Nitrobacter winogradskyi Nb-255: one gene and its partner. The protein of the gene in region 1 interacts with the protein of each later gene in a pairwise test. Links are inferred from orthologs where the notes say so. Each region holds a gene or a part of one and is shown on either strand. Other genes may lie near its edges. The genes, in order: rpe and eno.

Region 1 (10,265 bases):
CCACTCTTCCAGGAGTTCAAAGTTGTCCCTGATCTCGTCGATCGTCATCACGGCCCGTGTATAGTGTGTCCCACCGGGCCAATATAGGGCCAAGGACGCATAAAATCGATACGGGTCCCGGATCTACGGGATTTGTTCCCTCGGAACGGCGTTCGGAGCGGCGAGACGCCATTCCGCCTGCAGATCCTCCGGCGTCAGGGTATCATGCTGCGCGTCGCCGGAAGCCGCCGTTTCGACGGCCGGGACGGTGTCGATCGACCCCGTATGATCGGGAGGGCGCTTGTCGGTGATGATCCGGTAGAGCTTTTTCGCGCCGTCTTGCGCGCGCTGGCCGATGACGGCCGCCGCCTGGCCGCCGACTTCGCAGGCGGCGGGCTGCCGCGTGCAGAATTGAGTCATGTCCGATACGGCAGCCGTGGCGGCCGAGACAGCCTCGGAAGCTCCGATCCGGGGAGCCTTGTTGGCCTCGGGCGCCTCATCCCTCGGCAGCAGCACGAGCACCAGCCCGAGCCAGAATGCCATGCGAAGCAGGAAAAACATGTCGCGTCCCCATGCGTCTTTGATCTTCGTCGCGTTGCGTTGAATTTCGCAATCTGTTCCCTTTCGTATCAAATGGTCCTGAATCCCCCGTTTGTCCGCCGCCGTGGGACCCAACAAAATCCTGTAAACGGCGCTCGAATTCGATTCGGCGTAAATTTTTGCTTGATGCGTGTTCGCGCCGGCGCTCGCGCCCTGCGGCGTCGCTGGTGGTCGACATCATCCTATGCGGTGATGGAAACCTTGCGTTCACCATCCGCGCCGAAGAAGGCGTTGCGAGGCGATAAAGAGCCATCCGCGTGTGCCGTTTCGTGACGAAGCGAGGTGCGCCTTAGCGTTCGCTTAAGTTCGCTCTGACACGTTGGACCCACAAAATGGGGGCGTTCCGGCACGTCGAGTGCGACGTAAGCTGAAGCGCAGGCGACGTGACCGCATTGAGCATCATCAAGGACCGTCTCGACGCGTTGCTGCATCCGTCGGCGCGATACGACGCGTTGACGCGGACGCGGCATCGAACTTTCATGGCGCCGCGGCTGCTCGTGAGCCTGGCCGCGCTCGCGGCGTTTCCGATATATCTGGCTATCCGCGGTGCGCCGACGGCGCTGGAGGTGGCGGCGTTCGCCTGGCTCGTGGTGCCGATTCTGCTGTCCTACTTTTTGTCGCGGACCGGCCGCTACGAAACCGCGCACATGCTGTCGTCGATCGCGCTCGCCGGTCTCGTCATGATGATTGCGATTCCGACCGGCGGGATTGGATCCTTCGCTACCGTGTGGCTCGTCGTGATTCCACTGGAGGCGGCGCTGTCCGCGTCCCGCCGCGTGGTCGCTTTCGCCTCGATGCTTGCGGCGGCGTGCCTGCTCGCGCTGATGGCGATGAGTTATCTCGATGTTCCGCCGCCCGATGCCGGCGTTGCGGCGCATGGCGGTTTCATGATGTTCGGCGTTGCGTCCGCCCTGATCTATGCTGCGGGCGTCGCGTTCGGCAGCGAGACCTTGATGCGCACCAGCGCCTCGATGCTGAACGTCGAGGAAAACCGCTATCGCCTGCTGGCGCGCCACATGTGCGACGTGATTTCGCGTCACAGGCGCAACGGAGCCGTGCAGTTCATTTCGCCGGCCGCGGAATCTCTGCTCGGCGTGCCAGTATCGGAGTTGCAGGGCCATGGTCTGTTCGACCGGGTCCATGTCGCCGATCGTCCGGCCTATCTCACCGCGCTCGCGGCGGCTGCGCTCGGCAAGGGCGCGCAGAGCGTCGAATTCAGGCTCAGGCGCGACGCCGCGTCCGATGCAGAATTCGAGGGGCACCCTTCCGGGAATTTCATATGGGTGGAGATGCGGTGTCAGCCGCTTGAGCCGTCCTCTCCGGCCGAACCCGAAGTCGTCGCGGTGATGCGGGACGTTACCGACAGGAAGCAGCAGGAGCACGCGCTGGATCTGGCGCGAACCGCGGCCGAGCGCGCTGACGCCGCCAAGACGCGATTTCTCGCGACCATGAGCCACGAACTGCGCACGCCTCTCAATGCGATCATCGGATTTTCGGACATGATCGTCCAGGAGGCGACCCTGCCGCTCGATGCAACGCGCCGCAAGGAGTATGCCCAGCTCATCAACGATTCCGGCCAGCATCTGCTATCGGTGGTCAACAGCATTCTCGACATGTCGAAAATGGAATCCGGAAGCTTCGAGATATTGCCCGAGCCGTTCGCGCCGCGCGAGGTGCTGCTCAGCGGCAGCAATCTGCTCGCGCTCAAGGCGCGCGACAACGACATCGAACTGGTCACGCGTGTTCCGGAGAATCTGCCGCAGATGGTCGGCGATCCGCGCGCGTTCCGGCAGATCGTTCTGAATCTGGTGTCGAACGCGATCAAGTTCACCGAGCGTGGCGGCCGCGTCACGATCTCGGCCCGCGTCGAGGGAGCGCGCATGGTGCTGCGCGTGGTGGACAACGGCGTCGGCATCGCGCAGGAAGATCTCAAGCGGATCGGCGACCCTTTCTTCCAGGCTGGAAAAACCTACCAGCGCCGCCATGAAGGGACCGGGCTCGGGCTGTCGATCGTCAAGAGTCTCGTCGGGTTGCATGGGGGCGAGATCGACGTGCAGAGCAAGGTGGAAGAGGGGACCACGGTCACCGTGATGTTGCCGCTGACGCTCATGCCCGCCGCGGAGCCGCCATCGAACAACATCGCCACGCTGACGCCGGCCTCCCGCTCCGGCAAGCAGGACCAGGGTTATCGGGTGAGGAAGAGTGCCTAGAAAAGTTGTTGGAGAGGATGGGATGCGGCCACGCCGTCGCGGCGTGGCGACCGGAAAGAGCGGGGCTGACGAGGAGCGTGGTCTGGCGATGCGCATCCTCATGCACAGCCCGAAAGATCTGGTCGCGGGGGGCATGGCTTTTGCCGCCGCCGGCGCGATCATCGCCAACGCCATGTTCATGCAGGCCGGCCATCATCCGTCGCCGATATTCGGATCGGCTGTTACGATTTCTCCGGCGCGGCAGGGCAACGCGGTGCAGCAGGGCAATCCGTTGCCGCGGCCTCGCCCGGTCGAGGCGGATGAGACGGGACGGGCCGAACCGCGCGCGAGAGCGGCGAATGCGCCCGGCAATCCCGTCCAACAGGCCGGGCCGCATAGCGATCCCGTTGCCGACATCATCAATGCGAATCGCCGCATCGCCGCCGTGCAGCGGGCGTTGACGGAATATGGCTTTGGTCAATTGAAGCCGACAGGAACGGTCGGGACCGAAACCCAGGCCGCGATCCGGAAATTCGAGCAGGCGCGCCGGATGCCGGTGACCGGACAGATGTCGGACCGCCTCGTGCGCGAGCTTTCTGCCTTGACCGGGCGGCCGATCAATTAGGGCATGATCCCGACCCGAAGGGTCGGCGCCAGCATAAAGAGGAAGCAGGCTTTCGGGATTTGGCTCTAGAGCCTTTTCGCTTCTGATTGAATCAGAAGCGAAGCTCTAGATTGTTGTTTTGACGCGTTTTCTTCACGCGAACCGGTTTCCACTTCGCCGGAAAATGCTCTAGCGGCCTTCGAGCGCTATCGCACTCCGTAACTGGCCACCCGGATGCCGCCGAAAACCGCGAGGCCCGGCGCGAGGAATCCGGTCGGATTCTGGTAGCGGAAGTCCAGGAGATTATCGATCCGTCCGAATACCTTGACCTGGTCGCTGAGTGCGTAGTCGCCGCGCAAGTTCACCAGCGTATAGCCGGGCACCGTGATTCCGGATGCCATCCCGTCGCGGGTGACATCGAGCCAGTCGTTGACCCGGACCAAAGTTGCCGACAACGTCAACGCATCAAGCGGAAGCCAGGTCGCGGTTGCGCTCCATTTCTCCTTGGGCCGGCGCAGCAGTTGCATGCCGGTGGCGGCATTGACGGCGCGGATGAAGGTGTAATCCGCGCGGATTCCGAAACGTTCGGTGATCTGCGCCGCGACGAAAGTCTCGGTGCCCTCGGTCGTCGCGCTGTTCACGTTCACCAGTGAGGTGAACGTGGAATTGTAGTCGATCAGGTTGGTGATGTCGTTTCGGAAGTAGGTCGAGCCGAAACGCACGCGGTCGTTGAACAAAGGTTGCTCGAAACCGGCGTCGAAGCCCCGGCTGTCTTCCGGTTGCAGGTTGGGATTGGCGAAGAAATTGAAGGTCGGATAATCCCGGAACAACTGGCTCAGCGAGGGCGCCTTGAATCCCGTGCCGTAGCTTGCTTTCAGCTTGGTTTCGGTAACGGGAACAATGACCGCCGGCGCAATCCGGTAAGTCATGCGGCCGCCGAACAGGTCGTTGGAATCCTGGCGGACATTGGCCACCAGGAAAAAGCGGTCCGCGAAAGCCGATTGCAACTGCACGAAACCTGCCTTGTTGCCGTTCCTGGCGGCAAAATCGGCGGTGTCCATGCGATCGGTCTGATGCTCGGCGCCGACGATCAGATGGTTGTCTCGCGTAATCTCGGTCACGGTGCGCCAGTCGAATTTGAGGCGTTCTCCCGTGGTGATCGTCGCGGCCGGGTCGCCCGGACCCACGTCATAGGCTCTGCTGTTCGTGAAATTGAGACCGAAGAAGCTCTGGACGCGTCCGTCGAACAGCGACCACACGGCCTCCTGACGGTTGAAGAGTTGCTGGACGGCGTGCGTGCTCTGGCTGGCGTTGGGAGTGCTTGGAAATCCGCCGTCGCCCGTGAACAGCAGCGTCGAGTCGGTATAGCGGACCACCGAATTGACGGTCAGATACTCATTGAGATCGACTCCGAGCTTGGTCGAGTAAGTCATGTTGTCATAGTTGTTGCCGATCGCCTGCCGCCCCGGCGGCAGAAGCTCGGGCGGCGTGACCGGAACGTCTCCGGCATGGAGATGGGCGACGTTGACCGCGTAGTTGAAGTTCCGTTCGGCGCCGCTCAGTCCGAGCGTCTGGTTGAAGGTTTTGAACGAGCCGGACTCGAGTGAGCCGGTGACCCGCGCCGGACCTTCGCCCTTTTTCGTGATGATGGAGATGACGCCGCCGATCGCGTCGGAGCCGTAGAGTCCGCTCTGCGGGCCCCGGAGGATTTCCATCTGCTGGATGTCCGCCGTGAGAAGGTGCGCATAGTCGAACGCGCCATTCGAGTTGGCGGGATCGCCGATGTCGATTCCGTCGAGCATCACCTTGGTGTGGTTGGCGTTCGTGCCTCGCATGAAGATCGAGGTCTGGGCGCCAGGTCCGCCGGCTTGCACCACATTCAGGCCGGGAGCCGTCCTGAGGATATCCGGAACGCTGCGGTGTTGCTGGGTCTGGATATCCTGCTCGGTGACGACGGTGATGGAGCTGGCCAGCTGGCCCGCGGGCGTCACCACTCCCGTGGGGCTGACTACGGTCGAACCCATCGTGCCCGGAACATGAGTCTCAGCGACAGGAGTTTGCCGGGGAGCGGGGCGGACGACACGGCGTGATCGCGAAGTCGTGCGGTGTGCGGGCGCCATCGCTCGATCCGGGGGTGGCGCGATCCGGATCGGAGGCAGCAGGTTGGGAGAGGCGGATTGCTGCGCGCTTGTGGGCGTATTCAGGCCGATCGATCCCAGCGAGGCGAGGAGGGCGGAAGCAAGCAGGCTTCTGCGATAAGCTCCGGACACGAAGGCGGCGGACATAAGAAAACCTCGGCTGGACGTCGGTGGCACGTCACAGCGAACGAGGTTTCACAGGAGCCTGCGCGGCGCCGATGAAGCGGATGTCTGTAGTCCCCGACTGACATCTTCGCGTGTGACCACGGGTTGACGGCAGGTCTCCTGGCTCGCGGGTCGTTACCTGACGTCGCCTTCCCGGGGCCGAGATGTCCCAGTGGCGTGTGACGCAGATTCGCCGCTTACAGTTGCGGGGGCAGCCGTGGCGTTGGAATGATCCCGGTGTTAGGATGATCCCGCACCACGTTCCCTTTTGATCTCCCAAGGGAGAACCGTCGCCGATCTGTTTGGGGGGGAACAAAGTCGATGTCAATCGACGGGGCGATCGAGTTCCGGCTTTTCCCCGTGGCGTTGCATATCCGCAGCAGGAGCGCTTTCGAGCGAAGCATGTCCTCGGGCTTGGCCCGAGGATGGATACCGGTTCGCGTGAAGAAAACGCGTGCGGCCTGACAGAACTGTAGGCGGTTGGCGACCGCGCTTGCGTCAGACTATTTCGCCGCGCGCCGCGGCGGCGGCATTGCGGATCGCGTCCATGTTGGCCTTGTAGGATTCCATCGTGCCGCCCTTGAACACCGCGGAGCCCGCCACGAAGGCGTTGGCGCCGGCGGCGGCCAGATCACCCGCGACGTCGGGTCCGACCCCGCCGTCGACCTCGATGTCGATCGGCCGTCCCCCGATCATCGCGCGCAAATCCCGAATCTTGTCGACCGCAGAGGAGATGAACTTCTGGCCTCCGAAACCGGGGTTGACCGACATCACCAGCACCAGGTCGACCATGTCGAGCACGTATTCGACGGTGGACAATGGCGTTCCGGGATTGAGCGTGACCCCCGCCTTCTTGCCGAGGTTGCGAATGGCTTGCAGCGAGCGATGCAGGTGCGGTCCCGCTTCGACGTGAACCGTGATGTGGTCGCAACCTGCCTTGGCGAAGGCTTCGAGGTACGGATCGCATGGCGAGATCATCAAATGGGCATCGAAGATCTTCTTGCTGTGCGGACGCATCGCCTTGATGACATCGGGCCCATAGGAGATGTTCGGCACGAAATGGCCGTCCATCACGTCGAGGTGGATCCACTCGGCCCCCCCCTGATCGACGGCGCGAACCTCATCGCCAAGCTTCGAGAAGTCCGAGGCCAGGATCGACGGTGCGATGACGAGAGGACGCGGCGCAAAAGTCTGGGACATGAACGTTTCCGGAAATATCAGCGGAGCTTGAGAGAGCCCCGCGTAACATGAGCCGCGCCCCGGAGCAATGCGCGGTCGTGTTTTCGGCGGTCGTCTTTATGAGCGGTAGTCTTGGGTTCGCCGCATCCGCATCATTGCGCAGTCGGCGCTGATTTTCATGATCCGATAACCATACACAACAAGTATTCGGTCCTTGTTTCGAAGTAATACGGGGCCGTATGCATATACCGAAAGTATTTCTACTCGCCGGCTGCCTCGGCCTTGCCGGCTCCCACGCCTGCGCCGAAAACGATTTCACGGCTTCGTTCCGGCTGCGCGGCGGATTCGACACCAATCCGCTGCTGGCGATCGGTCAGGGCGGCGGCAGCCTGTTCGTCGCCGCCGACACGGCGTTGGCCGCGGGCATGAAGACCGATGGCTACACGCTAGGCGTCGCGGCGGAAGCGACCGCCATGCACTATGCGCAGCAGCGGATAACGCCCACTCGTGGCGGCAAGGTGATCCTGCGCGGCTCGATCGGTGATGACGATCTGAGGCTGGATTCCACATCGACCATTGCCGACGTCAGCAGCTACACTCTGCGATCGTCCGAATTGATCCAATCGGTCAGGGCTGAATCCCGGCGCGGCCCGATCAAGCTGTTCGCTACGGCGGAGGGGGGACGGTCGAGCCTGAATCAGGCCAACGCGATCTTTCAGGATTTTCTCCCCGACCCTCAGCAGCATCTGCGGGGCACGCTGATCCCCGGCGTCAGCCTCGTCAGCGGAAAGTTCGAAATCGGCGCGTCCGTGAATCTGTCGGCGCGGCGCTACCTGCAGGAGTTCGATGTGTTCGGCTATCGTCGCGACAATGAGAGGGTGCAGCCGTTTCTGTTCGCCAAGTATGGCGGCGATGCCGTGACCGCCTTTGGCTCCGTTTCACGGTTGTACGGGACGTGGCACGATCCCGATTTCACCAATGTCGATCGAATTCTGTTCGATGCAAGTTTAAGCTGGCGCGCGGCGCCTTTTGGAATTGACCTCACGGCATGGCGGCGCGCGAGTGAAACCACGTTTCCCATTTCGCCGATCACCATCGACACCGCATATTCAGCGAGGGTCTCGTGGAATTGGGAGCCGAAGATGACGCTGGCGGCCTCGGTGGGCTATTCGATTTCCGAGTATCTGGATTCGCCCTTTCGTGCGCGGACTCTCACTTGCGGCGTCGGCGCGATTCGCGACTTTGACCATGACCTGAGCGTCAGCATCGATGTCGCCTATGCAAGAGGCTTGCTGATTTCGGGTGATCAGTCGAACGGGCTCGTGGTGATGTCGTCGATCACGAAGCGCTTCTCCGCGGCCCCGCCCGAGCCGAACAAAGCCGCATCCGCCGCACCGGCGTCGTGCGGACGGGGATGCCCCGTCCGCCTTCCACCAAGCTAGAGCACGCTCGCTTCTGATTGAATGAGAAGCGAAGCTCTGGATCTTTGTTTGGACGCGTTTTCTTCACGCGAACCGGTGTCCACTTCGCTCGAAAACGCTATAGCTAGTGGCAGCCGCATCCGCCGCCGAGCAAGCCGCCCGAAGAAAGGCTGCGGCCGAGCACCGCGCCGAGCACGCCGCTCTTGCCCGTGGTGACCGCGGTGTTGACGACAAGCGCGCCACGTCCGTTGAGCAGTCCGACCACGCCGCCGCGGCCGGTCAGCACGTTCGCTCCGATACCGATCCCCTGGCCCTTGTTGGCGAAAGCCGGCGCGCTCATGAAAGCGCTGACGACTGCGGCGAGAACGAGAATTTTCTTCATGACGGTTCTCCTTGTTAGATGCGCGATACTGCGCACCAGGAGAGCATCCGCCGGTCAAACCGCTACTTCAAGTTGTACTGAAAACTAACCTTAAATACGTCGATTAATCCACGTAAATACACCAACTATACTTTAAATACATACCGCTTTGCTCAGGAGAAAAACCTATGCGCCTCGATTGCGGTCAGCGCGCAAACCGGTCCTTCCATGCCGGCAATGCATCCGGAAACGGAAGTGCTTTTGCTTCATAGACGCCACGCGCGATCGCGCGAGCCACCGTGTTGGCCGCAATCATTCCGAGTTCGGTCAATTCGACGAACGGATCGATGGGCTTGTCTCCGGTAGCGGCAGCGAACACGATATCGCCGTCCAGCGGCGCGTGAACCGGATAAATCGCCCGTGCGAAACCGGTTTGTGACATTATCGCGAGCCGCCTGGCCTGCGGCTTGGTGAGCACGGCATCGGTGACGACGATGGCGAGCGTGGTATTCTCGCCGGCCTTCGCTGTCGCGCCGTCCTTCAATCGCATCGCCAGCATATCCGGCGTGAACGACGGCGGCAGCCCGCGTCCGCCATATTCGTCGCCGGTTTCAAATGGCACCGCCCAGAACCAGGGGCCATCTCCGACTGTGACGCTGCCGACGGCGTTCACCACGGCGAGCGCCGCCACTTTCACGCCGCCGGGCGTGGCCGCCGAAGCGGAGCCGATGCCGCCTTTCAGATTGGCGGTCGTCGCGCCGAGTCCGGCGCCGGTGCTGCCGAGCGCGAAATCTTCTCCCGCCGCCGCTGCGGCGGCGTAGCCAAGATCGCGATAAGGCGCAAAACGACCCCACTTCTTGTCGCCACCGTTCAAGAGGTCGAACACCACCGCGCCGGGCACAATCGGGACGGTCGCGTCGCCGATCACGAAGCCGCGCCCCTGTTCGGCGAGCCAGGCCTGAACGCCGCCGCCGGACTCGACTCCGAAAGCGGAGCCGCCTGACAGCGCGAGCGCGTCGATCCGCTCCACCGTGTTGACCGGATCGAGCAGGGTGCTGTCGCGGGTGCCCGGCCCCCCGCCGCGCACGTCCATCGCCGCCACCACGGGGGTGTCGAAAAGCACCGCCGTCACGCCTGACGCCAGCCGTGCGTCGTCGGCGTGGCCGACACGGACCCCGGAAATGTCGGTGAGGAGGTTCTTCATGGTTCAGTCTCGTTCGCGGGCGGATGGAAAAGGGTTGCTGTCAGATGACGGCAGTCGCGAGGCCGGGTCAATCGATCACGTCTGATCACAAATGTCGCGGAAGGAACCGAGGCTCTTGCATCGCGGGGCGATGGCAGGGCAAGTAGCCGCATGATTCACGACGTTTCCGTTCCCGCCGCGATGGTCGCGGGCCTTGTCAGTTTCCTGTCGCCCTGCGTCCTTCCGCTGGTGCCGCCCTACCTGATCTATCTTACCGGCGCCACCATCGAACACGTTTCTCACGACGAGACGGCCAAGACCTCAAAGCGGGCCGTGATGCTCGCCGCCTTGATGTTCGTGTTCGGGTTTTCCACGGTCTTCGTCGCGCTTGGCGCCAGTGCGAGCTTCGTCGGCAGTTTTATCCGGGCCTGGTCGGCGGAGTTGTC
Region 2 (10,354 bases), 410 kb from region 1 along the record:
GTCTCAGTGCTTCGCTAACGATCGGTTTCTGACGGCAGCGGCATGCGCGGGTGGCGCGCGCCTTTCAGCCCCGGCCTCGGTAAGATGGCACATCCTGATCGGGAATCCAGACACCCCTGGGCGCTGCTCCGGTCTGCCAGAACACATCAATGGGAATACCGCCGCGCGGAAACCAGTAGCCGCCGATACGCAGCCATTTCGGTTTGATCGCGGCGACGATGCGCTTGCCGATCGCCACAGTGCAATCCTCGTGGAAGGCCCCGTGATTGCGAAAACTGGCGAGATACAGCTTGAGCGATTTTGATTCCAGCAGCCAGGACCCCGGCACATAGTCGATGACCAAATGGGCAAAATCCGGCTGGCCGGTGACCGGGCACAGCGCGGTGAATTCCGGCGCCGTGAACCGCGCGACGTAGTTGGTGCCCTTCTGTGGATTGGGCACGCGGTCGAGTTTTGCCTGCTCCGGAGAATCAGGCCACGCCACGGCGCGGCCAAGCTGCAAAGGCGAGGATTTCGGCGAAGAGGGGGGCTTTCTGGGCATGATCGTCTCTGTCCAAGCGGGGTCGGCCAAGTGGAAGCCGATTTTAGATCAGAATCATGAAGCCCCGCTTTTGATTTGGTCGGAAGCGGAAAGGCTCTCGTCATGAGAGAGTCATGATTCATAGCCTTTCCCACCCACAAGCATTGCTGTAGAAGCAGCGCAAAATCTAGTGTGGTTCAGATGTTCGCTTCATTGCCCCATCGAGTCCGTCAAGCGAACTTCTCAACCTAAACCACACTGGAATCATAAAGTTGCTAGTGTCTCTTTGATTCCGAAGTTCGCATCAGAGGTTGCGGCAAGGGTATGCGAACGTCGGAATCGGGACACTAAAGCGGGATGAGGAAAAGCAGGTAACGGTTTTCTGCCCGCGTCCCGCTTCTCAGAATATTTGGAATCGATCACGTTGATGGTTCTGGACCGGTTCGATCCAACCATCGTGATCCAGTGACTCAAGAGGTTCTTATGACTGCCATCGTAGACATCATCGGCCGCGAAATTCTCGACAGCCGCGGCAACCCGACCGTCGAGGTCGACGTGGTGCTCGAAGATGGCGCGATGGGCCGGGCCGCGGTGCCGTCCGGGGCTTCGACCGGCGCTTATGAGGCGGTCGAACTGCGCGACGGCGACAATAGCCGCTATCACGGCAAGGGTGTCCGAAAAGCGGTGGACGCCGTGAACGGTGAAATCTTCGATGCGATCGGGGGCATGGACGCCGAGCAGCAGGCGCAGATCGACGAGACCCTGATCGAGCTTGACGGGACCGCGAACAAGGGCCGGCTCGGAGCCAATGCGATTTTGGGCGTATCCCTGGCGCTCGCCAGGGCGGCGGCGGATTCCCTCGACATTCCGCTGTACCGTTACGTCGGCGGCGTCACGGCGCGGACGCTTCCGGTGCCGATGATGAATATCGTCAACGGCGGCGTGCATGCCGATAATCCGATCGACTTCCAGGAATTCATGATCATGCCGGTCGGCGTCCAGACGTTCTCGGACGCACTGCGCTGCGGATCGGAAATCTTTCACACCCTGAGGTCCGAACTGAAGAAGGCCGGCCACAACACCAACGTCGGCGATGAGGGTGGTTTTGCGCCGGACCTGCCGTCGGCCGGTGCGGCGCTCGATTTCATCATGGGCGCGATCGTCAAGGCCGGCTACAGGCCGGGCGACGACGTGGCGCTGGCGCTCGATCCGGCGTCCACCGAATTCTTCAAGGACGGTAAGTACGTTTACGGGGGCGAGGGCAAGACCCGTTCGATCGAGGAACAGGCACAATATCTCGCCAAGCTGGCCTCGGACTATCCGATCGTCTCGATCGAGGACGGCATGGCCGAGGATGATTTCGAGGGCTGGAAGCTCGTCACCGACATGATCGGCAAGACCTGCCAGCTTGTCGGCGACGACCTGTTCGTCACCAACGTGACGCGGCTCGCCGATGGCATCCGGAATGGCCGCGCCAATTCCATCCTCATCAAGGTTAACCAGATCGGCACGCTGACCGAGACGCTTGCCGCCGTCGAGATGGCGTACAAGGCCGGCTATACCGCCGTCATGTCGCATCGCTCGGGGGAGACCGAAGACTCCACCATCGCCGACCTCGCGGTCGCCACCAATTGCGGACAGATCAAGACCGGATCGCTGTCGCGTTCGGACCGCGCCGCCAAGTACAATCAGTTGCTGCGCATCGAGCAGCAGCTTGGCGCCCAGGCGAAGTACGCGGGCCGTGCCGCGCTCAAGGCTGTTTAGAGTATTTTCCGGCGAAGTGGATACCGGTTCGCCGCAAGAAAATGCGCCCGAACAATAATTTCCACGGCATGGTCCGATTCAACTTGATCGGATCATGCTTATGGCCAGCTCTCGAATCGAGGGGACACGCCGGCGCGGAGTTTCTCACCACGCGTATCGCAGCGTTCCCTTGCCGGCGTAGCTGGATAAGTTGTCGGAGAACTCGCCCTCGAAGTTCGCGGCAAGCGCGAAGCCGTTGCGCCAGTTGATTTCGGCTCCGGCGGCACCAGCGCGGCATCGGGCGCCATCGCCGCGCCGCTGACGAGGAATCCGGTGCCCGGCAGCGACTGGAACGTCGCCGCCACATCACGCGCTGTGTTGAAGTTGCGCGCCCACGCCGCGCGGCCGCGCCACGTCAGCAGCGCATCAGCCATCACCGTGGTGCGATCGAGCCGCAGGCCCAGTTCGCTCCGGGGCGCGGAGACGTTGCGCGCCACATAGCCGAGCGCGAAGCTGTCGATCGCGCCGTTGCCCTGTTCGAGATAGGACGGCAGCCGATAGCTGATAGCCTGGGCTGCGGCATAGGGCGTCACGCCCGCCAATGCTGTCTCGACGCGCCAGCCTGCCTCGATGCGCCCGGAGAACACGCTGGCCTTGTAGGCGCCGCGTAGCCGCTCGCCGGTCGGTGCCACGCGCTCGGTGGAAACGTTGTGTCAGCCGTAGGCGAAGGCCCCGGTCAGGTAGCCTGCATAGCCCAGGGCCTGGCGGGAGAACACGCCGGCCTGGAACAGGTCGGAGCGTCCGGAGCCAAGTCCGTCGCTCAGGCCGAACGAGGTGCCGCCGCCGCCGAGCGCAAAGCCGAGCGATGTGCCCGGCGAAGGCGTGTAGGCCGCGCCGCCCATGCCGCCGTAAACATGACTGGTCGCGTCATGGCTCCCGATCGCGGCGTTGCCGCCGATCCGCCGTAGCCGCTGCCGAACGTGCGCCAGCGCGGTTCGAAGACTGGAGCGGAAAGCGGCGGCGCCTTGACGGAGAGCGATGCGAACGCGTCGCGCAGTCTGCTTTCGTGTGGCGTTGCCGCGTAACCCATCGCCTGCGAAGACGGGGGCGGGGGAGCCGCGCCTTGCGCGCCTGTCGTGAACGGATCGGTTAGCGCGTTGAGGAACAGGGTTTGCGCGTTGAACGCCGCCTGCGATGCGCCGGTCGCGATCTCGCCCGAGGCTTGCGACAGTCCGCGCGGGGTCAATGCGCCGAAGCTCAGCGGAATGCCGCCGGTGTTGCTGAAAAAGTTCTCCAGCGTGGCGGCGACGTTCTGTTGATTGCGGTTGAGGCCGTTGCCGTATTGAGGTGGTTTGTAATCGAGCGCGAGGTCCAGATACGCGTTGTTGCCGTCGGTCGCGAGCGCGCTCTTGAAGTTGGCCGGCAGGTTGGTGTTCACCGGCCCGGAGAACGAGCCGTTCACGCCGCCGCCGGCGGTGAGGATGGTGTAGCGCTTCTCGACGTAGCTGCCGGGTGCGAACCGCGCCTGAACAGTGGCTCCGCCCAGCGTTGCCGTGCCGGTGACGTAAGTGAAGTCGCTGTTCGCCGGCGACACCTCGACCATGTAGGTCGATGCCGAGGTGAACACCAGATCGCCGGCCACCGTCAGCGTGCCGATCGAATTGCCGGGCGACAGCGTGCCGCCGTTAACGAGGGTGTTGCCCACCGTACCGCCGCCGCCAAGCGTTTCGCCAGCGTTCACCGTCGTCAGCGACGACGACGCGGTCGAACCGTTCACCAACAGCGTGCCGTCGTTGACGGTGAGGGGCATGGCCGAGCTGCTGGTGCCCGTCAGCGTCCAGATCGAGGAGCCCGTCTTCTCGAAGCCGGTGAAACCGGCATACTCATCCGTCATGCCGGCGGTGGCGGTATCGACCACCTTCGAAACGTCGAAGCTGCCGCTCGACGCGCCGCCGAGCGCCAGGATGTTGCTGGCGCCGCCCGGCGCGACCACGACGCTGCCGAGCGTGCTCGATCCCGCCTACATCTCGTAACGATTGCCGCTACCCGAGAGCGCGACCGCGGCCACACGCATCGATCCATCGTTCTGCGTCCCGCCAATGATCGACCCGGCGTTGACGATGCTCAGGTTCGATCCGGCGATGCCAACTCCGCCGGCTCCTGTTTGGCGGATGGTACCAAAACATCCCATCCTCGGACCCCGCCGTTGCCGCCTGAGATTGTTCCTGTGTTTATGATGGAGGTTGCGTTCGCGACGATCCCGGCGCCGCCATCGCCGCCGTCTCCTTCAGTGCTGTTGATTCTCATGACGCCAGGGGCGCCATGGCCGCCGTCACCGCCGCGAATGACACCATGATTCGACAGCGATGCGCCCGCATGAAGCAACAATGCGGCTCCGCCGTCTCCGCCACTGCCAGCAGTATACGCTGCGTTGTGATTGAGAATTGCGAACCGTCCTCCATAACCTCCACCGCCGCCCTCTATCGTGCCCGAAACAATTGTCAACGCCGCGCCGGGGGCGCCGATATAAACGCCGTCGCCGCCGTCGCCGCCATTGCCGCCCTGAAGGGTTCCGGAACCGAGATCGAACAGAAATGCCGTGCCGATAAGATCGACGACGCCATAACCGCCGGCTCCGCCGCCGCCACCGTGTTCCCCGAGCGAACGTCCTCCCTCACCGCCATGGCCGCCCCGAAACCCCGTGGTGATGGCTACCGAACCTCCGGCTGCGATAAAGCCGTTCCCGCCGCCGCCGCCGCTGCCGGCGACACCAGGCGTTGCGGTCATGTTGCCATCGCCACCCTGTCCGCCGTCGGCTTGATCGGCGTCAAGACCGGCCGTGCCGCCTGACTGCCCGGTGACGGAGTTGCCGCCTGCCGCGCCCGCGCCGCCGCCGCCCCCGGCGCCACCATTCGCAACAGTGCCGTTCTCTTCCGCGATTCCGAAACCTCCGCCGGCCGCGGCGGGTGTTCCCGCGGCTGTTCCGCCGTCACCGCCGAAGGATTGGGCGAAGGCCGGTGCGCTATCGGCGGCGACCGCAAGTGTCAGCAGCGCCGTGGATAGAAAAGCGGCGCGCGCTGCGCTGGCCGAACGTGGCATATTGACCCCCAAATAAACCGCCAAATGGTGCGACCCAGCACTTATCGCGTTTCCGAATGAATATGTCCGCGGGCTTGACCCGAGGATGAATAATGATCCGCATGACGAAAACGCGTCAAAACACCAATCTCAAACTTACTTTCGATTCAATCAGCTAAGGGATCTCAGCGCGCGGGCGCTTCCGAGACTTGATCGTGCTCGGCAGGCCGTTTGATGCGAGGAGCGCCTCGTCCGACTGCCTGGAGCACGGCGGCGATTGCCTTGCGATGAAGCTCGTCGGCCTTGTCGATCTCGAAATGACCGTGCTTGCCGCTCTCATCGAGGTTGGACAGGCGGCCGCGAAACTTTTTGCCGGGCTCCACGGGACGTCCCCAGTCGGTCGGCACGTAAAAATTGATGATTCGGCGGACATTGGGCGGAACCCGGTCCGGCTGCGTCGGATCGAAGTTCACGATCAGCGCCACGGGAATCCTGTCCTGGTTCAGCTTGTGCGCCAGGGAGATTGTCGTATCCGCGCCATATGAATGGCCCATCAGAATGATCGGCTCGCGATTGCCGGCGCGAAAATCAGCGGTAATGCTGTCGGCGAGCGAGGACCACGACGTATAGGACACGGCTTCGGCCTTTACGCCGACTTTCCGGAGCTTTGCGGCCAGATCGTCCATGCCGAGCGAAAATACGTTGAACAGACCCCGCATCAGATACACATGACCCGGCCTGTGAGGCGTAGAGGATCGCGCAAGGGCGGAGGTTGTCAGGAATCCGCCGAGCGCGAACAGGATAAGACCTCCGATCCCGGCACGCAGGCCACGTTGAGCAGGCGGAAAACCAGTCGGCATCGATAAGTTCCATATGAATCTCTTAGACGTTTAGTATTTGCGCCCTCGCATTCTCTCGTCAATTGTGTAACCGGGAATCCTGTGCGTTGTGACTGAATTGTCACAGCTGAACTTGTTTTCCAGGGAAGTATTCGAGGTCGAAGTTGGGTATCGTGTTTGGGGACGGGGAGAATCGACATCGCTTCCTTCTTGAAAATAGATGCCCACGGAAGTGACGGAATGATCGCGCGGCGGCATGTGTTTCATATCGGCGGTTACGATCCTATTTCGCCGGCGCAGCAAGTGAGCCGCCTCGCGCGATCGCTGTCGGTTTTCCAGCGCACCTGGGGCGTGAGGGCCGGGATCGTGAGCGCGATCGACGCGACGCCGGTGAGCGCGTCCTGGATCGTCGAGGCGTCCGGGCCTAACTGGAGCACGCGCACGTCCTATGAAATGCTGCGGTGGGACGATCTGATCCTTGAAGATCATGCGCGCGGGATGTGGTCGCGCCTATGGCGGAGCTTCGTCACGCTGGTCGATTTCATCGTGACCGGTACGCTGTTCCGTTTCATGTACGCGAACTGGAAGTATGCCGGCTTCTTTCTGTTTCCGTATCTGTGCGTCGCGGGGTTCATCGGATGCGGAGTGGCGGCCGGATATGGCCTGGTCAGGCTCACGGGCGTGAGCGGATTCCCGGCGGGCGTGCTCGGGGCGGCGACGGCCGTGGGCGTCGGTGCTGGCTTGTTGCGCCTGCTGGGCTCGCGGCGTCCGATCAACCATGTGTTCGACGACTGGATCTTTTCGCGCGAGTTTGTATACGGGCGGCGGCCGCGAATGGATGCCCGGATCGACCGGTTCGCGGAGCGGATACTTGACCGGGTGCGTAACGCCGATGTCGATGAGGTCGTCATCATCGGTCACTGCCTCGGCGCCGCATTGGTCATGGACGCGGTGGCGCGCGCGCTCAAGCGGGATCCCGAACTTGCGGGGCGTGGCCGTTCCTTGTGTATTCTGACCGTCGGCTCCACCATCGCGAAATTCTCGCTGCATCCGCGCGGCGAGCACATTCGTCAGGCCGCGCAAGCCGTTGCCGGAGAGATGCGAATTCCGTGGACCGAGTATCACGCCCGCGACGACGCCATCAGTTTCTATCGCTTCGATCCGGTCATGTTAAAGCGCGTCAGCCGCGAGCGCTCCGGCGGGCGTCCGGATATCCGCCGCGTCCAGTTGCACGACATGATGGACAGGGCTAGCTTCCGGCGTCACCGGTTCAATTTCATGCTGTTGCACTATAAATTTCTGATGGGAAACAGCGTGCGCGCCAACTACGACTATTGCCTGATCATTTGCGGTCCGCTGCCGTTCGAGGAGATCACGTCGCCCCGCGGCGGCGTCGATCGTTTCGGAGAGGATGGGGCGCTCCTGCAACGCGCATCCTCCGGGACGGCCGCTGCCGCGAGCAGGTCGGCGGACGCCGCCGTCGCCGGCGTCGCTTAAGCACGGCGGCGGCTGATGTCCTCGATCACCCTCGGACAGACGATATGGCTTATCGGTCTCGTCGCCTGGTTCATTATTCGCTATCCCTATGCTCGGCGTGCGCGGGGTACCGCGACGTTGCGGCGTGACGGCACCTTGCGTGAGCGCCTGCTTCTAGCGGCGGCCTTTGCCGGACTGTTTGTGATTCCGATGGTGAATCTCGCGACGGGATGGCCGCGCGCTTTCGCTTACGATCCGGGTTACGGTCTCGTCGTACTCGGCAGCCTGCTGTTCGCGTTCTCGCTCTGGCTGTTCCGCCGGTCGCACAAGGATCTCGGCCGGCAATGGTCGGCCTCACTGGAAGTGCGTGAGGGGCATCGGGTCGTTCGCTCCGGGGTGTACCGATCGATCCGTCATCCGATGTACGCTTCATTCTGGCTGTGGGCGCTCGCGCAAGCCTGCCTGCTGCCGAACGTCGTCGCCGCCTTCAGCGGCGTCGCCGCCGTGGCGCTGCTGTTCTTCGCACGCGTGCGCTTCGAGGAGCAGATGATGATCGAGACGTTCGGGGAAGACTATCGCCGCTACATGCAGCAAACTCACCGCATCATTCCCGGCGTGTATTGACCGGAGATCGAGAGCGCGGATTCAGCCGGCCATGAGGGCCGCGCAACCATAGGATCTTTTCATGGCATCCCAACTGAACACCGCCGTCATCGTCGGCAGCCTTCGCAAGGAGTCGTTTTCGCTGAAGCTCGCCAGGGCGTTGACGGCGCTCGCGCCGCCGTCGCTTCAGCTTGATGTCGTCACGCTGAATGGATTGTCTCTCTACAATCAGGATCTGGACGCGACGCCGCCGGCGGACTGGGTGGATTTTCGCGATCGTGTCAGGAAAGCTGACGCCGTCCTGTTCGTGACGCCCGAATACAATCGGTCCGTTCCCGGCGTGCTGAAAAACGCCATCGACGTCGGATCGCGTCCCTATGGTCAGAGCGTTTTCAACGGCAAGCCCGGCGGGGTGATCAGCAATTCGCCGGGCGCTCTGGGCGGGTTCGGCGCCAATCATCATCTGCGCCAGTCGCTGGTTTTTCTCAACGTTTCGGTCTTGCAGCAGCCGGAAGCCTATATCGGCGGCATCGGCGATGCGTTCGATGAGAAGGGAGAACTCGTCAAGACCTCGCTGCGCGAGTTTCTCGAGGCCTACATCAAGACTTTCGCCGCCTGGGTGGCGCGGCATCAACAGTAGCAACCGGGGCCAGTGAGTTTGTTAGCGAAGCATTAACCGGACCGTCGCATCGTCGGGCCATGGTCTCACGCTCACGCCTCCGATCGCTGCTCACCGGCCTCGCTCTCTATGCGATGGCCGCCATGATCGTCGGCTATTTCGGCGTCAACGCCTATACCGGCAAGTACGGGCTGAATGCGCGGCAGGATCTCGATCAGGAGATCATCGCGCTGACGTCCGAACTGGCGCGGCTGAAGGCGGAGCGCGCCGAAGGCGAGAAGCGGGTCGCGCTTTTGCGCGCGAGCGGAATCGATCCCGACATGCTCGACGAGCGCGTCCGCTATCAGCTTCACTACGCGAATCCGCACGAGCTGATTCACGTCCTCCGCCGGGATTAAAAACGCCTCTGGCAGCAGCCGCGCTTGCGGCACTTCAGCCTTTTTGCAAAAGGCTTTTGTGTAATTTCAAAAACCTCCGGTTTTCGGTCACGGAATTTCGCGGCGAGGCGAACATCATTGATATCACGCGCTTTCAAGGTTGCCTGAGTTGGGCTAGAGAGAGTGACCCTTTCTCGCATCCGGAATGACCATGGTTGCATCCAAGAAGAACGTCGCGCAGGCGGCAGGCAGCGGCTCGAAAAGCCAGCCGTCCCCCTCGTTCACGCGCGAGCAGGACCTTCACGCCCTGCGCGAAATGCTGCTGATCCGCCGTTTCGAGGAGAAAGCCGGCCAACTCTACGGAATGGGCGCCATCGGCGGCTTCTGCCATCTCTATATCGGCCAGGAGGCGATCGTCGTCGGCATGCAGATGGCGCTCGGGGAGGGCGATCAGGTCATCACCGGCTATCGCGATCACGGGCACATGCTGGCCTGCGGCATGGACGCCAAGGGCGTGATGGCCGAACTGACCGGGCGGCGCGGCGGCTATTCCAGGGGCAAGGGCGGCTCCATGCACATGTTCAGCAAGGAGAAGCATTTCTATGGCGGCCACGGCATCGTCGGCGCGCAGGTGTCGCTCGGGACGGGTCTCGCCTTCGCCAATCGCTATCGAGGAAACGATCGCGTCAGCCTGACTTATTTCGGAGACGGGGCGGCCAATCAGGGCCAGGTCTATGAGAGCTTCAATATGGCGCAGCTCTGGAAGCTCCCGGTCGTCTACATTATTGAGAACAACCGCTATGCGATGGGCACGTCGGTGGCGCGCTCGTCTGCGCAGATCGATTTTTCCAGGCGCGGCGTGTCCTTCGACATTCCCGGCGAGCAGGTCGACGGCATGGACGTCCGCGCCGTGAAGGCGGCGGGCGACAAGGCTGTGAAATGGTGCCGCGAGGGCAACGGTCCCTACATCCTGGAAATGCAGACCTACCGCTATCGCGGCCACTCGATGTCGGATCCGGCGAAGTATCGGACGCGCGAGGAGGTCGACAAGGTCCGGCACGATCAGGATCCGATCGAACAGGTCCGCAACCGCCTGCTG

What was found.
Region 2: the proteins of rpe (region 1) and eno interact in binary tests that used the Escherichia coli proteins (3 or more experiments, as listed by UniProt). The link is inferred for Nitrobacter winogradskyi Nb-255 from one-to-one orthologs.

The regions. Positions count from the first base shown.
Region 1 is NC_007406.1:2,407,513-2,417,777, reverse strand. The notes cover bases 5,025-7,773. They hold rpe (ribulose-phosphate 3-epimerase), read right to left. Parts: upstream 6,876-7,773; coding sequence 6,174-6,875; downstream 5,025-6,173. Other genes in these bases: NWI_RS11560 (outer membrane beta-barrel protein), read left to right, coding at 7,094-7,773; NWI_RS11570 (TonB-dependent receptor plug domain-containing protein), read right to left, coding at 5,025-5,657. Outside these bases: NWI_RS11590 (SufE family protein), read right to left, coding at 1-48; NWI_RS11585 (DUF5330 domain-containing protein), read right to left, coding at 124-540; NWI_RS11580 (PAS domain-containing sensor histidine kinase), read left to right, coding at 963-2,789; NWI_RS11575 (peptidoglycan-binding domain-containing protein), read left to right, coding at 2,812-3,393; more of NWI_RS11570, read right to left, coding at 3,579-5,024; more of NWI_RS11560, read left to right, coding at 7,774-8,296; NWI_RS11555 (hypothetical protein), read right to left, coding at 8,400-8,657; NWI_RS11550 (P1 family peptidase), read right to left, coding at 8,842-9,840; NWI_RS11545 (cytochrome c biogenesis CcdA family protein), read left to right, coding at 9,991-10,265. UniProt on the Escherichia coli protein: Catalyzes the reversible epimerization of D-ribulose 5-phosphate to D-xylulose 5-phosphate.
Region 2 is NC_007406.1:1,991,761-2,002,114, reverse strand. What follows is about bases 306-3,143. They hold eno (phosphopyruvate hydratase), read left to right. Parts: upstream 306-1,003; coding sequence 1,004-2,284; downstream 2,285-3,143. Other genes in these bases: NWI_RS16475 (hypothetical protein), read right to left, coding at 3,084-3,143; queF (preQ(1) synthase), read right to left, coding at 306-541. Outside these bases: NWI_RS09540 (hypothetical protein), read left to right, coding at 1-32; more of queF, read right to left, coding at 65-305; more of NWI_RS16475, read right to left, coding at 3,144-4,073; NWI_RS17615 (hypothetical protein), read left to right, coding at 4,072-4,296; NWI_RS17610 (hypothetical protein), read right to left, coding at 4,388-5,362; NWI_RS09515 (hypothetical protein), read right to left, coding at 5,527-6,201; NWI_RS09510 (hypothetical protein), read left to right, coding at 6,421-7,677; NWI_RS09505 (protein-S-isoprenylcysteine O-methyltransferase), read left to right, coding at 7,693-8,280; NWI_RS09500 (NADPH-dependent FMN reductase), read left to right, coding at 8,342-8,899; NWI_RS09495 (FtsB family cell division protein), read left to right, coding at 8,959-9,276; pdhA (pyruvate dehydrogenase (acetyl-transferring) E1 component subunit alpha), read left to right, coding at 9,467-10,354. UniProt on the Escherichia coli protein: Catalyzes the reversible conversion of 2-phosphoglycerate (2-PG) into phosphoenolpyruvate (PEP). It is essential for the degradation of carbohydrates via glycolysis.